Regions from separate parts of the Aeromonas enteropelogenes genome, predicted to be linked through region 2. Evidence: predicted binding sites of a transcription regulator. Region 2 holds the regulator's gene; the other holds the start of a gene.
The links. Region 2 encodes NrdR, which represses ribonucleotide reductase genes. Its sites were predicted from a motif close to CACNNTATANNGTG; they were not measured.
Positions count from the first base shown of each region.

Region 1: a site for NrdR is predicted at 5,273-5,286, ahead of nrdA (class 1a ribonucleoside-diphosphate reductase subunit alpha). Genes of this name have one in related genera too.

Region 1 covers NZ_CP083625.1:3,428,992-3,436,720, forward strand. Annotated here, with positions in the region: gene mltA (murein transglycosylase A) at 25-1,176, shown strand; gene yfaE (class I ribonucleotide reductase maintenance protein YfaE) at 1,358-1,690, opposite strand; gene nrdB (class Ia ribonucleoside-diphosphate reductase subunit beta) at 1,687-2,820, opposite strand; gene nrdA (class 1a ribonucleoside-diphosphate reductase subunit alpha) at 2,884-5,151, opposite strand; gene LA321_RS15955 (HAD family hydrolase) at 5,768-6,454, opposite strand; gene ubiG (bifunctional 2-polyprenyl-6-hydroxyphenol methylase/3-demethylubiquinol 3-O-methyltransferase UbiG) at 6,454-7,170, opposite strand; gene gyrA (DNA topoisomerase (ATP-hydrolyzing) subunit A) at 7,355-7,729, shown strand, end outside.
Region 2 covers NZ_CP083625.1:466,444-474,172, forward strand. Annotated here, with positions in the region: gene LA321_RS02140 (riboflavin synthase) at 19-672, opposite strand; gene ribD (bifunctional diaminohydroxyphosphoribosylaminopyrimidine deaminase/5-amino-6-(5-phosphoribosylamino)uracil reductase RibD) at 800-1,909, opposite strand; gene nrdR (transcriptional regulator NrdR) at 1,967-2,416, opposite strand; gene glyA (serine hydroxymethyltransferase) at 2,571-3,824, opposite strand; gene torS (TMAO reductase system sensor histidine kinase/response regulator TorS) at 3,991-6,831, opposite strand; gene torT (TMAO reductase system periplasmic protein TorT) at 6,902-7,729, shown strand, end outside.

The DNA.
Region 1 (7,729 bases), 1.4 Mb from region 2:
GCTCTTGGTGTTATATGAGGACATATGAACAAACACGCGTACTGGCTGACCGCCGCTGTGCTGGGGCTGGCCGGTTGTGCAGGCAACTCCGAGCAAGCGGAGACGCCCAAAACACAGGCCGACAACAGATGTTTTCTCAACTGCGAGGTGCCGGAGAATCTGGGCAAGCAGTATCTGGACGGCTTCCTGCCGGATGATCTGGTGCGGGTGGAGCGGGTCAACAGCCAGGCTCCCGCCGATTACAGCAGGTTCGCTCAGCAGAGCAGGCAGGTGCTGGATCGCTCCGGCCGCATGGCGAGCCGCTATGGCGAGCTCTATCACCAGCTCTCTCGCTGGGTCGCCAATGGCGGCCATCCCGCCGACATCACCCGTTACGGCATCAGCCTGGCCCAGCTGGGCGGTGCCGATCGCATGGGCAACGTGCTCTTCACCGGCTATTACTCGCCGGTGCTGGAGGTGCGCCACCGTCCGGATGCCAACTACAAGTATCCCATCTACGCCATGCCCAATTGCGGCAGCCGTTGTCCGACCCGGGCCCAGATCCATCGTGGGGCGCTGGCCAACCGGGGGCTGGAGCTGGGGTACAGTAAATCCCTTATCGACAACTTCCTGATGGACGTGCAGGGCTCGGGCTTTGTCCACTACGGGGACAACGATCAACTGCAATATCTGGGCTACAGCGGCAAGAATGGTCACGGCTATGTGAGCATCGGCCGCGTGCTGATCGACCGGGGCGAGGTGCCCAAGGAGCAGATGTCCATGAAGGCCATCAAGGAGTGGGCCAACCGCCAGCCGGAGGAGAACGTGAAGGAACTGGTGGAGCAGAACCCCTCCTATGTCTTCTTCGAACGCCGTCCCACCAATGACGTGGTCGGCGCCGCCGGCATTCCGCTCTTGCCCATGGCGGCAGTGGCCGCCGACAAGACCCTGCTGCCGATGGGCACCCCCATCCTGGCGGAGGTGCCGCTGCTGGACAAGGCGGGCAACTGGACCGGCAAGCACCAGCTGCGGCTGTTGATTGCGCTGGATGTGGGTGGGGCGGTGAAGAAGGGTCACCTCGATCTCTACCATGGCATGGGCGAGAAGGCCGGGGTTGCGGCCGGTCACTACAAGCACTTTGGCCGGGTCTGGAAGCTGGGCCTGCACCACGGGCCGACCGCCGCGCCCTGGTTGTAAATCGGTGCTTTAGAGCAGATAAGGGAGGCAGAGCAGGTAAGAGGACCGTCTGATACAGGCCTGTGGTTTCCTCTTGCCATTGCTCGAACCGGGCAGAAAACGCCATAAAAAAACCGCCGGAGCAATCCGGCGGTTTTTTGTTTGGGCTATGTGTCGAGCACTTCACGAATGCAGATCGAGGTCACTCTTTCTGGCTATCGAGGGTCTGGATATCGAGACGGATGGCACCCACCGGCTTGCAGCAGCAGGGCAGGCACTCGCCCTGGGAGACAAAGGCCAGCGGCACGCTGGGGTAGTGCACCTTGCCGGCCAACAGCGGTGTGCGGCAGGCGCCGCAATAGCCGCTGCGACACTGGAACTCGACACTGTGGCCGTGGCGCTCCAGGGTCTCCAGTACGCTCTCGCCCGGATGGGCGTGCAGCACAGCCCCATCCCGGGTATGAACCCGGGGGGAGGATGCTTCGGCCTGGGTCGGAGCCGGTGACGTGTCCAGAGTGCCGACGGCGTCACTCACAGCTCGAAGTCACCCAGATCGTCGGCATTCACTTCGCTGTCGATCTGGCCTACCAGGTAGGAGCTCACCTCGACTTCCTGGGGGGCGACCTGCACGTTGTCGGAGGAGAGCCAGGTATTGATCCAGGGGATGGGGTTCTGCTTGGTGCCGGAGAAGGCCGGCTGCAGGCCCACTGCGGCCATCCGCAGGTTGGTGATGTACTCCACGTATTGGCAGAGGATGTCCTTGTTCAGGCCGATCATGGAGCCGTCCTGGAACAGGTACTCCGCCCACTCTTTTTCCTGAATGGCGGCTTCCTTGAACAGATCGAAGCAGGCCTGCTCGCACTCGATGGCGATCTCTGCCATCTCGGGATCGTCCTGGCCGCTGCGCATCAGGTTCAGCATGTGTTGGGTGCCGGTCAGGTGCAGCGCTTCGTCGCGGGCGATCATTTTGATGATCTTGGCGTTGCCCTCCATCAGCTCGCGCTCGGCGAAGGCGAAGGAGCAGGCGAAGCTCACGTAGAAGCGGATCGCCTCCAGGGCGTTGACGCTCATCAGGCACAGATAGAGCTTCTTCTTGAGCTCGCGTAGGGTGATGGTCACCTCGCGGCCCGCCACCAGATGAGTGCCTTCACCATGCAGGTTGTAGAGGGCGGTCGCCTCAATGAGATCGTCGTAGAAGTGGCTGATGGAGCCGGCGCGCTTCAGGATCTGTTCGTTGGTGACGATGTCATCGAACACCTGGGCGGGGGTGTTGACGATGTTGCGGATGATGTGGGTGTAGGAGCGCGAGTGGATGGTCTCCGAGAAGGCCCAGGTTTCAATCCAGGTTTCCAGCTCCGGGATGGAGACCAGCGGCAGCAGTGCCACGTTGGGGCTGCGGCCCTGGATGGAGTCCAGCAGGGTCTGGTACTTCAGGTTGGAGATGAAGATGTGCTGCTCGTGGGGAGGCAGGGCCTGGTAGTCGATGCGATCCCGCGAGACGTCCACCTCTTCCGGGCGCCAGAAGAAGGAGAGCTGCTTCTCGATCAGGCGCTCGAACACCTCGTGCTTTTGTTGATCATAACGGGCTACGTTGACCGATTGGCCAAAAAACATCGGCTCTTTGAGCTGGTCGTTTTGGGTTTGGCAGAAAGTTGAGTAGGCCATGGTTACCAGAATACGTGAATAGAGAAAACGGGAGAGCGGGAGCCAATGCTCCCGCCCGGTTTATCAGATCTTGCAGGCCCCACCCGCGCAACCGTCATCTTGCAGATCGGTCTGGGTGTCGTCCGCACCATCACGAGTGTTGTGATAGTAGAGGGTCTTGAGGCCGTATTTGTAGGCGGTCAGCAGATCCTTGAGCAGCTGCTTCATCGGCACCTTGTTGCCCTCGAAACGGGCCGGATCGTAGTTGGTGTTGGCCGAGATGGCCTGATCCACGAACTTTTGCATGATACCGACCAGCTGCAGGTAGCCATCCACGCTCGGCTGCTTCCACAGCAGCTCGTACTGATCTTTCAGGCGATCATACTCGGGCACCACCTGTTTGAGAATGCCATCTTTGGATGCCTTGACGGAGACCAGGCCGCGCGGCGGCTCGATGCCGTTGGTGGCGTTGGAGATCTGGCTGGAGGTTTCGCTCGGCATCAGGGCGGTCAGGGTGGAGTTGCGCAGACCCACGGTTTTGATCTCTTCGCGCAGGGCTTCCCAATCCAGGTGCAGCGGCTCGTTGCAGATGGTGTCCAGATCCCGCTTGTAGGTATCGATGGGCAGGATCCCCTGGGCATAGGTGGTCTCGCCAAACAGCGGGCAGGGACCGAACTCGCGGGCCAGCTGCACGGAGGCTTTCAGCAGATAGTACTGGATCGCCTCGAAGGTGCGGTGAGTCAGGGCCAGACCGGAGCCGTCAGAGTAACGGGCACCGTTTTTCGCCAGGTAGTAGGCGTAGTTGATGACGCCGATACCCAGGGTGCGGCGACCCATGCTGCCTTTCTTCGCGGCGGCGATCGGGTAGTCCTGATAGTCGAGCAGGGCGTCCAGGGCGCGCACAGCCAGATCGGCCATCTCTTCAAGATCTTCCAGCTTGTCGATGGCGCCCAGGTTGAAGGCGGAGAGGGTGCACAGGGCGATCTCGCCGTTGTCGTCATCAATATTGTTGAGCGGCTTGGTGGGCAGCGCGATTTCCAGACAGAGGTTGGACTGGCGCACCGGCGCCACGCTCGGATCGAACGGGCTGTGGGTGTTGCAGTGATCCACGTTCTGGATGTAGATGCGACCGGTGCCGGCGCGCTCCTGCATCATCAGGGAGAAGAGATCCACCGCCTTGAGGGTCTTCTTGCGAATGCTCGGATCCTGCTCGTACTTGACGTAGAGCGCTTCAAATTTGTCCTGATCCGCAAAGAAGGCGTCATACAGACCCGGAGCATCAGACGGGGAGAACAGGGTGATGTCGCCGCCCTTGATCAGGCGCTGGTACATCAGCTTGTTGATCTGCACCCCGTAGTCCATGTGACGGACCCGGTTCTCTTCCACGCCGCGGTTGTTTTTCAGTACCAGCAGGCTCTCCACCTCGGTGTGCCACAGGGGGTAGAAGAGGGTGGCCGCACCGCCGCGCACGCCGCCCTGGGAGCAGCATTTGACCGCAGTCTGGAAGTATTTGTAGAAGGGGATGCAGCCGGTGTGGAACGCTTCACCGCCACGGATGGGGCTGCCCAGACCACGGATACGGCCGGCGTTGATGCCAATACCGGCGCGCTGGGAGACGTAACGCACGATGGAGCTGGCGGTAGCGTTGATGGAGTCCAGACTGTCGTCGCACTCGATCAGCACGCAGGAGCTGAATTGGCGGGTCGGGGTGCGCACGCCGCTCATGATCGGGGTCGGCAGCGAGATCTTGAAGGTCGAGACCGCATCATAGAAGCGCTTGATGTAGTCCAGACGGGTATCTTTCGGGTACTTGGAGAAGAGGCAGGCCGCCACCAGCATGTAGAGGAACTGCGGGCTCTCGTAAATTTCGCCGGTGACGCGGTTCTGGACCAGGTACTTGCCTTCCAGCTGCTTTACCGCGGCGTAGGAGAAATTCATGTCGCGCCAGTGATCGAGGTGGGCGTTGAGCTCCTCGTATTCGGCCTGGGTGTAGTCTTCCAGCAGGTGCTTGTCGTACTTGCCCATGTCCACCAGCTTGGCGACGTGCTGATAGAGGTGGGGCGGCTCGAACTGGCCGTAGGCCTTCTTGCGCAGGTGGAAGATGGCCAGACGGGCAGCCATGTACTGATAGTCAGGGGTCTGCTCGGAGATAAGGTCAGCGGTCGCCTTGATGATGGTCTCGTGGATGTCGGCGGTACGGATGCCGTCATAGAACTGGATATGGGACTTGAGCTCCACCTGGGAGACCGACACGTTGTCGAGACCCTCGGCGGCCCAGTCCAGCACGCGGTGAATTTTATCCAGATCGATGGGTTCTTTGTGTCCGTTACGCTTCGTCACAAACAAGTTCATTGGCTGATGACCCCTTTCATTGATACCTGCCGGCATCGGTTGATTCCCGAAAAACCATCGCACAATGCTGCCGTGCTGACACCGACTTGAGGCGGAATTGGGCAGAGATTGTGCGATGAATCACAAGATATAGTGTTATTTTGATTTCGAGCTACAAGATAGTGAGGTCAGCCCCTCAATGCAATGTGTGGATAACTGGCTTGCTGTGGATAAATTGTGAGTGTTGCGACCGCTGTTAGTGATCGCTCACAGTGAGCGGGTTTTCATTCGTCCGCTTCGTCAAATGCAAGTATCCAGATCGAAGATGGAAAATTTAAATAACTTTTTTTGCTTGCGAAAGAGGGGGGATTTTACTAGCGCCAGAACACTGATTATCCCTTATGCAACAGGGGACAAAAGCTGTCCAGTTGTTGCGGTCGCGCTTCTTCGCGGCGCTGATGCAGGTATGGTGGACCCGGGGACTGCGAGGCGCCTTGGTTTTTCATATGAGTATGGCGGTAGGGGTAAGGTGCCTTTTTTATCCATCAATAAGGGATGGCTATACGGCAGGGTATAGGGATTGTCCGGGCATAAAAAAGGCGGACAACATGTTGCCCGCTTTTGGATGATCGCAGGATCAGCCCAGCTCGTAGCGTAACCAGTGGTGCAGCGCCTGCACGGTATCGAATTGCAGATCCGCGCCCCAGTCGGCGGGATCCTCATTGTCATTCAGATAACCCCAGCCAGCGACGGCGGTGCGCATCCCTGCATTGCGACCCGCTTCTATATCTCGCACATGATCTCCCACATAGAGGCAGTGGGCGGCATCGACCCCCAGCTGCTCGCAGGCAAAGTACATGGGGGCGGGGTCGGGTTTGCGCACCGGCAGGGTGTCGGCACTGACCGTTACGCCGCAGCTGGCGAGTTCGGGCAGGGCGGCCAGGAGGGGTTCTGTGAGAAAACCCGGCTTGTTGGTGACGATGCCCCAGGGAAGTTGCCGCTCGTCGAGCCATTCGATGAGATCCACCATTCCCTCATAGGGGCGGGTACCGACGCAGAGGTTGGCCGCATAGTGGTCGAGCAGGGCGGTGCGCAGGCGGGTTGCCCCCAGCTCCTCAAGCAGCTCGTCGCCAAGGCCTGCCTTGAGCAACCCGAGCGCTCCATGGGAGGTGGTCTGGCGGATGATGTCGTCAGAGAGGGGCGCAAAGCCCTCACTTACCAGCACATGGTTCACGGCGGCGCCGAGATCCGGCGCCGTGTCGAGCAGGGTGCCGTCCAGATCAAACAGCACGCAGCGAAGGGGGGCCCGAGGGGTATCTGCCATCAGCTCTGCTCCGGGCGAACAAATTCCACCATGTAGTTGACGTCGACGTTGCGGCCGAGCTTGAAGTGGTTGGTGAGCGGAGAGTAGTGAACGCCGCTCATGTCGCGTACCAGGAGGCCTGCTGCTTCACCCATGCGGCACAGTTCGGCCGGGGTGATGAACTTTTTGTGGTCGTGAGTCCCCTTGGGCACCATCTTCATCAGGTATTCGGCCCCGACGATCATCATCAAGTAAGACTTGGGGTTGCGGTTGATGGTGGAGACAAACACCTTGCCGCCCGGGCGTACCAGGGTGGCGATGGCGCGCAGCACGGAGGCCGGATCCGGCACGTGCTCCAGCATCTCCATGCAGGTGACCACGTCGTACTGGCCGGCGGCTTCGGCTGCGTGAGCCTCGGCGGTGATCTGGCGGTATTCAAGCTCCACCCCCTGCTCCAGGGCGTGCAGACGGGCCACACCGAGGGGCTCCTTGCCCATGTCGATGCCGGTTACCCTGGCACCGCGGCGGGCCATGCTCTCGGAGAGGATGCCGCCACCGCAGCCGATGTCGAGCACGCGCTTGCCAAACAGGCCGCCGCTCTTGTCGGTGATCCAGTCAAGGCGCACCGGATTGATCTGGTGCAGGGGCTTGAACTCTCCCTCCATATCCCACCAGCGGGAGGCGATGGCTTCAAATTTGGCGATTTCGGTCAGATCGACATTGGCGTCACTGTTCATTTCTCGAAGATCCTGTGGCAAGGGCGCGAGGGGGAGTCGCGCGCAATCTATTGTCCTGGCGGGCATTATAACGGACGGACTTTGTCAAACCAGCCCGATTTGTGGCTTAAGAAATTCGCCTTGGTGTGTTACCATGTCGCGCTGTTTAAGCCAAAGAACAACTAATTAGGGATTAAGGCTTTCTATGAGCGATCTGGCCAGAGAGATCACGCCGGTCAACATCGAAGAAGAGCTCAAGAGTTCCTATCTTGATTACGCCATGAGCGTGATCGTAGGACGAGCTCTGCCGGATGTGCGTGATGGCTTGAAACCGGTTCACCGCCGCGTTCTGTATGCAATGAACGAGCTGGGGAACGACTGGAACAAGCCCTATAAAAAATCGGCCCGTGTGGTCGGTGACGTAATCGGTAAATATCACCCGCACGGCGACAGTGCCGTGTATGACACCATCGTCCGGATGGCGCAGGATTTCTCCATGCGCTACATGCTGGTCGACGGTCAGGGCAACTTCGGTTCGGTCGACGGCGACAGCGCCGCCGCCATGCGTTATACCGAAGTG
Region 2 (7,729 bases):
ACGGTGTTTTGCTTCGCCTCAGAGAAAACCGGCCTTGGCCAGCTTCTCCAGAGTCAGGTTAGAGGCCGTGCTCTCCTGGCTCTTGCCCATCATCAGCCGCTCCAGATAGCGGGCGATCTGATCCACCTCGAGGTTAACCCGCTGGCCCGGTTTCCACTGGGCGATGGTGGTCTCCTGGGCTGTGTGGGGCACGATAGTCAGGCGAAACAGATCCCCCTGCACCGCGTTGACTGTGAGGCTGATGCCGTCCACCGCGATGGAGCCCTTCTCGGCGATGTAGCGGGAGAGCGACCCTGGCGCCTTGATCCAGTATTCGATGGCGCGGCCGCTGCTGGCGACACTCTTGACCTCGCCCACCCCGTCCACGTGGCCGGAGACCAGATGACCTCCGAGGCGGGAGGTGGGCATCAAGGCCTTCTCGAGGTTGACTCTATCGCCCACCTTCGCCTCGGCAAAGCCGGTGCGCGACAGGGTCTCCAGCGACACGTCGGCGGTATAGCTCTGGTCACCCAGCGCCACCACCGTGAGGCAGACGCCGTTGGTCGCGATGGAGTCACCCAGTTTCACGTCGCCAAAATCCAGGGTCGGCGCGTGTACGGTGAGGGCCATGTCTTCGCCCTGGCGGCGCAGGCTGGCCAGGGTTCCCACCGCTTCGATAATTCCGGTAAACATGCAGATCACCTTGCTGATGACGGGGCCGGCCCGGCCCCGCTGAAAATGAAAAGTTCAGGTTATCTTTAGCCATGGTGCGAGTGGCTTGCGCTCCCTCACACGACCAACCGTGAAAGCAGCCGGCTCGTCAGGCAATCCTGGCCGTGATGCGAATATCCTGCCCCACCAGCCGTACATCCTTGATATTGAGCTTGGGCGCCTGGAACAGACGGGTGAGCGCCGGCAGGTGGAACAGGCCGCGCCCCTCATCACCCATCAGTTTCGGTGCCTGATAGAGCACCAGCTCATCCACCAACCCCTTCTCCAGCAGGGCACCGCACAGCCGCGGCCCCGCCTCCACCAGTACCGAATTGATGTTCTGCTTGGCCAGCAACATGAAGAGACTGACAAGGTCCAGCCTTCCCTCGTGCAGCGGCAGCTCCAGTTGCTGCACCCAGGCAGGCCACTCTCCGCCGGCCTGGTAGCGGGCCAGCAGCACAGGACTCTCGCTCTGGAACAGGGGCAGGTCGGGGGTCAGGCGGTTTTGCGAATCGACGATGACCCGCAGCGGCTGGCGCAGGGTCTCCTTGGGATAGGCGGCCTTGACTGAGGAGGGCAGCTCATCCCAGCGCACGGTCAGGGAGGCGCCATCAGCCAGCACGGTTTCGGCGCTGGAGAGCACCGCATCGTGGCGGGCCCGCAGCCGCTGCACATCGCGGCGCGCATCGGGGGAGGTGATCCACTGGCTCTCGCCGCTCGCCATGGCGGTGCGGCCATCGAGACTGGCGCCAAGCTTGACCGTCACCAGCGGAAACGCGGTGCGCATCCGCTTGAAGAAGCCCGGGTTGAGCGCCTCGGCCTCGGCAGCCAGCAGGCCGAAATCAGCCTTGATCCCCGCCTCGGAGAGCATCCGCAGGCCGCGACCGGCCACTTGGGGGTTGGGATCCACCATGGCAGCCACCACCCGGCTGACGCCGGCCTTGATCAGCGCCTCGGCGCAGGGCGGGGTACGACCATGGTGGGAACAGGGTTCCAGAGTCACGTAGGCGGTGGCGCCGCGTGCCTTTTCACCCGCGGCATGCAGGGCATAGACCTCGGCATGGGGTTCACCGGCACGCTGGTGCCAGCCCTCCCCCACCACTTCGCCGGCCTTGACCAGCACGGCGCCGACACAGGGGTTGGGCGCCGTGGTGTAGCGGCCACGACGGGCCAGTTCGAGGGCCCGACTCATCCATCGGTAATCGTCTTGACTAAACATCTGGGCTCCCGTTACAGGCGAGAAAAGAGGGTCATTCATACAAAGCCTGACGCAGGCTTACTTCTCCAGCTTGGCAATCTCTTCGCCAAACTCGCGAATATCTTCAAAGCTGCGATAGACGGAGGCGAAACGGATATAGGCCACCTTGTCGAGCCCCTTGAGTTCGTCCATCACCAGGTTGCCCACCAGCTCGGAGGCGACTTCACGCTCGCCGGTGGCGCGCAGGCGAGACTTGATATGGTTGACCGCCTTTTCGATGGCCTCCATGCTCACCGGGCGCTTCTCCAGCGCCCGCAGAATGCCGGCACGCAGCTTGTCCTCGTTGAACGGCTCGCGCGAGCCGTTGCTCTTGATGACCCGCGGCATCACCAGCTCGGCCATCTCGAAGGTCGTGAAGCGTTCATGGCAGAGCAGACACTCACGACGGCGGCGTACCTGATGGCCTTCGGCCACCAGACGGGAATCGATCACCTTGGTATCAACGGCACTACAGAAAGGGCAATGCATCGGACCTCCGGCGTTAACAGAAACGGGCTCCTGCCCCACGGGGCCAGGCACTAGGCCGCTCAGTGTAACACGGCCATCCAAAACCGGTAAAAGCCCAGAAAAAACAATGCCACCCGAGGGTGGCATTGCTCTTCAACCTAAAAGGTCAGGCTGATTATGCATAAACCGGGAAACGGCGGCAGATGTCCAGCACCTTCTCGCGGGTGTTGGCCAGCACTTCGTCGTTGTCGTGGTTGTCCAGCACATCGCAGATCCAGTGGGTCAGCTGGATGGACTCGGCTTCCTTGAAACCGCGGCGGGTGATGGCCGGGGTACCAATACGCACACCGGAGGTGACGAACGGGGAGCGCGGGTCGTTCGGCACCGAGTTCTTGTTGACGGTGATGTTGGCCTTGCCCAGCGCAGCGTCTGCATCCTTACCGGTCAGCTCGCGGCCGATCAGGTCAACCAGCATGAGGTGGTTGTCGGTGCCGCCGGAGACGATCTTGTAACCGCGCTCGATAAAGGTCGCAGCCATCGCCTTGGCGTTCTTCACCACCTGAGCCTGATAGGTCTTGAACTCGGGCTCCAGCGCCTCTTTGAAGGCAACAGCCTTGCCGGCGATGACGTGCATCAGCGGGCCACCCTGACCACCCGGGAAGACGGCGGAGTTGAGCTTCTTGTACAGATCTTCGTCGTCGGCGGCGGAGAGGATCAGACCACCGCGCGGACCGGCCAGGGTCTTGTGGGTGGTGGAGGTGACCACGTGAGCATGGGGAACCGGGTTCGGATAAACGCCGGCGGCAATCAGACCGGCCACGTGAGCCATGTCGACGAACAGGTAGGCACCGATCTTGTCGGCGATCTCGCGCATACGGGCCCAATCGACGACGCCGGAGTAGGCAGAGAAGCCACCGATCATCATCTTCGGTTTGTGCTCAACGGCCAGACGCTCCATCTCGTCGTAATCGATCTTGCCGGACTCGTCGATGCCGTAGGGAATGATGTTGTACAGCTTGCCGGAGAAGTTGACCGGGGAGCCGTGGGTCAGGTGACCGCCGTGGGCCAGGTTCATGCCCAGCACTGTGTCGCCCGGTTGCAGCAGAGCCATGTAAACGGCGCTGTTGGCCTGGGAGCCGGAGTGCGGCTGCACGTTGGCATAGGTGGCACCGAACAGCTCTTTGGCGCGCTCGATGGCCAGGGTTTCGACCACATCCACATACTCGCAACCACCGTAGTAGCGCTTGGCCGGGTAGCCTTCGGCGTACTTGTTGGTCAGCTGGGAGCCCTGAGCTTCCATGACGCGGGGGCTGGTGTAGTTCTCAGACGCAATCAGCTCGATATGCTCTTCCTGACGACGGGTCTCGTCTGTGATGGCCTGCCACAATTGCGGATCATAATTGGCGATGGTCATGTCACGTTTCAACATCCGTTTCTCTCCTGAAAATCGTTTGCGCGTTAGGTGAAGTGGGGCAGCGCATTGTAACGTGAGCTGGATCAAAGAGACAGTCCAACCACCCAAAAAAATGTTGAATTTATGTTGTAAAAAACGAGTGCGATCACGTCTTCAGATCTAAAGCCTCCCCCCTCCTCGATCAGGATGCCGAGGGAACATGGTGTGAAAGCCACGCTTCCAACGCTTGCTGCGCCGCCTCGAAACGCCCCCTCAATGTGCCAGTATCCCCCTCTCCTGCCTCCAGCGCGGCGCAGTAATCGGCAAATTCTCCGAGCCCCAGGGCCAGAGCGCTCCCCTTGAGCTTGTGGGCCAAAGATCGCCTCTGCTCTTCATCATCGCTTTGCTCCAGTCTGGCGACCAGCTCGCCCCCCTGGCTGGCGAACAACTCGGCCAGCTGGCGGATGCGCGGCCCGCCCAGCAGGTGCAGGTCAGCTTCCAGCACAGGGTTGGCGATCCGCGTCGGCTCAGCCGGGACGGGTGGCAAACCCTGCTCGACAAGCAGTGGTGCGGCAGGCTCGCCCTCTTCCTGAAACTGGCGTTCGATGGCGCTGGCCAGGGCCGCCAGGCGCACCGGCTTGCCGACGAAATCGGCGAACCCGGCGGCGAGACAGTGGCGGATATCCTCCGGGTACATCTGGGCCGAGATGGCGATGGCGGGCAGGCCGCAGCCATGTTCCTCCTCGCTGATGGCGACCAGATCCTCGCGCAACGTCATGCCATCCATGTCCGGCAGGTTGATATCGAGCAGGGCCAGCTCGAAGGGGCGCTCGGTCACCCGCGCCAGCGCGGTGCGCCCGTCTTCGGCCAGAGTAACCCGGTGGCCGAGGCGTGCCAGCATGCCCTGGGCTACCAGCCGGTTGATCTCGTTGTCCTCCACCAGCAGGATCTCCCGCGGCTGGCCGAGGCGCACCGGCTGGGAGCTAACCGGCAACCGGGCAGCCGAGCGCTGCAGCGGCAGGCTGAAGCTGAATTCACACCCTTGACCCGGTTCGCTGGAGAGATTGAGCTCTCCGCCCATGGCCGCCACCAGCCGGCGGCTGATGGCAAGCCCCAGCCCCGTGCCCCCCTGATGGCCCATGTCCCGCTTGCGCTGGCGGAAGGCCTCGAACACCGCCTCCTGCTCCCCGACCGGAATGCCGGGGCCCGAGTCTTTCACCACGAAGCGGATGCAAGGCTCGGCACAGGGGCCCGCACAAGCCAGAGGGGCCACCACCAGGGTGATGCACCCCTCGCCGGTAAACTTGACCGCATTGCCCAACAGGTTGGCGAGCACCTGGCGTAGCTTGCCCACATCCCCCTCCACCACGGGGGGGAGCGAAGGGGCATACTCCAGCGCCAGCGCCACCCCTTTTCCCTCGGCCTTCGGTCTGAACAGGGCAATAAGCTCGTCGGCGAGCTGATGGAGGGGGAAAGGCTCGCGACGCGCCTCCACATGGCCCGCCTCTATCTTGGAGTAGTCGAGGATGTCGTTGAGGATCTCCAGCAGGGATTCGCCGCTGTGCTCGATGGCGGCCAGATAGCGCTGCTGGGTCTCGCTGAGATGGGTGTCTTCCAGCAGGGTGAGGCCGCCGAGGATGCCGTTCATGGGGGTGCGAATTTCGTGGCTCATGGTGGCGAGGAACACCGACTTGGCCCGGTTGGCCTGCTCCGCCTCGGCGCGGGCCAGCCGCTGCTTCTCCACCTCTTCGTTGAGGCGCGCATTGGCATGGCTGAGCTGCTCCGTGCGCTCCTCGACCCGCGACTCCAGCTCCCGCTGATAGCGGCCAAGTTCAATGGCATTGTCACGAAACACCTGCAGTGCTCGCGCAAGCTCCGCCAGCTCGTCGCGCCCCGCTTCCCCAACCGGCGTCAACGGCGTCAGATCCCCCTTGGCCAGGCGGCTCATTCCCTCCACTGCATGCTGCAGCGGCCAGACGATGCGGCCATAAACCATGCGCCACATCAGCAGGATGAGCAGCACCAGGGTGAACAGACCGATCACCATCAGGGCCTGTTCCAGCAGTTGCAACCGGGCGCTCAGGGCCTGCTGGCTCTCCCCGAGGGAGTCCCGAGCCTTGTTCACCAGGCTACCGACCTGACGGTTGAGACTCTCCATCAGGGCCTCGTTGGCGGCGGCCAGCACCCGCAGCGCCTCCCCCTTGCCGAGCCAGTCGCTGCGCAGCTGCACCAGCCGATCGCTTTGCTCCAGCACAGTCAGCGCCTGCTCCACCGCCTGGCGGCGCGCGGGGTCAGTCACAGCCCCGGATCGCAACCGCAGGATAGCCAACTCACGGCGCACGTCCTGCAGCAGGGTTTGCAGCCCCTCCTGCTGCTCGCTGCGCCAGATCTCCTCGATGCGCTGCTGTTGCATCAGGGTACGATGGCGCAGCTCCGTCATCTGCTCCAGCCAGTCGAGATCCTGCTCCAGCAGCCGATCGATAGCCCGATCTGCAGACCGTCCTTGCAGTGAATAGAGGGAGCCAAGCCCCGCTACCATCACGGTTTCAGCGTTCTCCATCTGGCTGCGGGCCAGCTCCGCCACCTGACCGGCGGCTTCCACCAGGCGGGATCGCAGGGCACTACCTTCAGCCATTAACGTGAGCCGCTCCCCTACCAGCCAGCCCTGCTGGCCCAGGTTGCCGATGATGGTCTGGCTGAGCTGGTGCAACTCATCGGGCGTCTGCTTGCCACCCCCATGGCCCAGTTGCTCCAGCACGCGCTGCATCTGCTGCCCCTGCAGGGTGAGCAGCCGCCCCTGATGCTCCCGCTCCCCTTCGCTGGTCGCGGAGGCCAGCAGGTGGGAGGAGCTCTGGATCTCGCCGCTCAGCCGCGCCAGGGTGCGGGCCAGCTCCTGATCCGCCAGGGTCTGTTGCACCCCCTGCTCCAGCTGGCGCAGATGAGTGAGCCCGATCCACCCCAGCAGGGAGGCGCTCAGGGTCAACAGCGCCATCAGGGAGAAGGCCAGCAACAACTTGCCGCCCAGGCCGGAAAAGATTCTCACGGGAAGTACCTTGGTTGTGGTCGACTTTGACCGGATAATATGGCTCCACACTTTAACAAAACCCCTGGCCATGCGAAGCGTCTATCTCTCCCTGCTGCTCATCTTGCTCCCGGCCTGTGTCCACGCCTTCGAGGTGGATCACTGGCCCGACGGCACCTTCAGCGGCCAACCGGTCAGCCTCGACTGGCCAGCACCAGCCCCCCTTGCGCGCCCCCTGACCCTGTGCGCCCTCTATCCCCATCTGCGCGATGCCTACTGGCTGTCGGTCAATCAGGGCATGGTGGAAGAGGCCAAGCGGCTCGGCGTGAAACTGCGCATTCATGAGGCGGGCGGTTACGGCGCCATTGCCGAACAGCGACAGCAGTTGCAGCAGTGCGTGAGCGAGGGGAGCGACGCCATCCTGCTCGGCGCGGTGAGCTACGACGGCCTGAACGAGGCGATCAACGCCAGCCCGCTGCCGGTGTTCGGGCTGGTCAATGATCTGCCCGCCGGGCTGGTGCGGGCCAAGGTGGGGGTCTCCTGGTACCAGATGGGCTGGCAGATTGGCCACTGGCTGGCAAAGCGCCACCCTGCCGGAAGCCCGCCGGTCTCGGTGGCCCTCTTCCCCGGCCCGCAGGCGAGTGGCGGCAACAACTTCGTCGAGCCGGGTTTTGCCGACGGCATCAAGGGAAGCGCCATCAGACTGGTGACCACGGCGCGCGGTGACAACAGCCGCGAGATCCAGCGTACCCTGGTGCAGCAAACCCTGGCTCGCCATCCTGACCTCGACTATCTGGTGGGGGGCGCCATCGCCGCCGAAGTGGCGGTCAACGAGCTGGCGCAGCGCCAGCTCGATCGTCCCAAAGTACTGAGCACCTACTTCAGCCACGGGGTCCAGCGCGGCCTGCGCCGGGGCAAG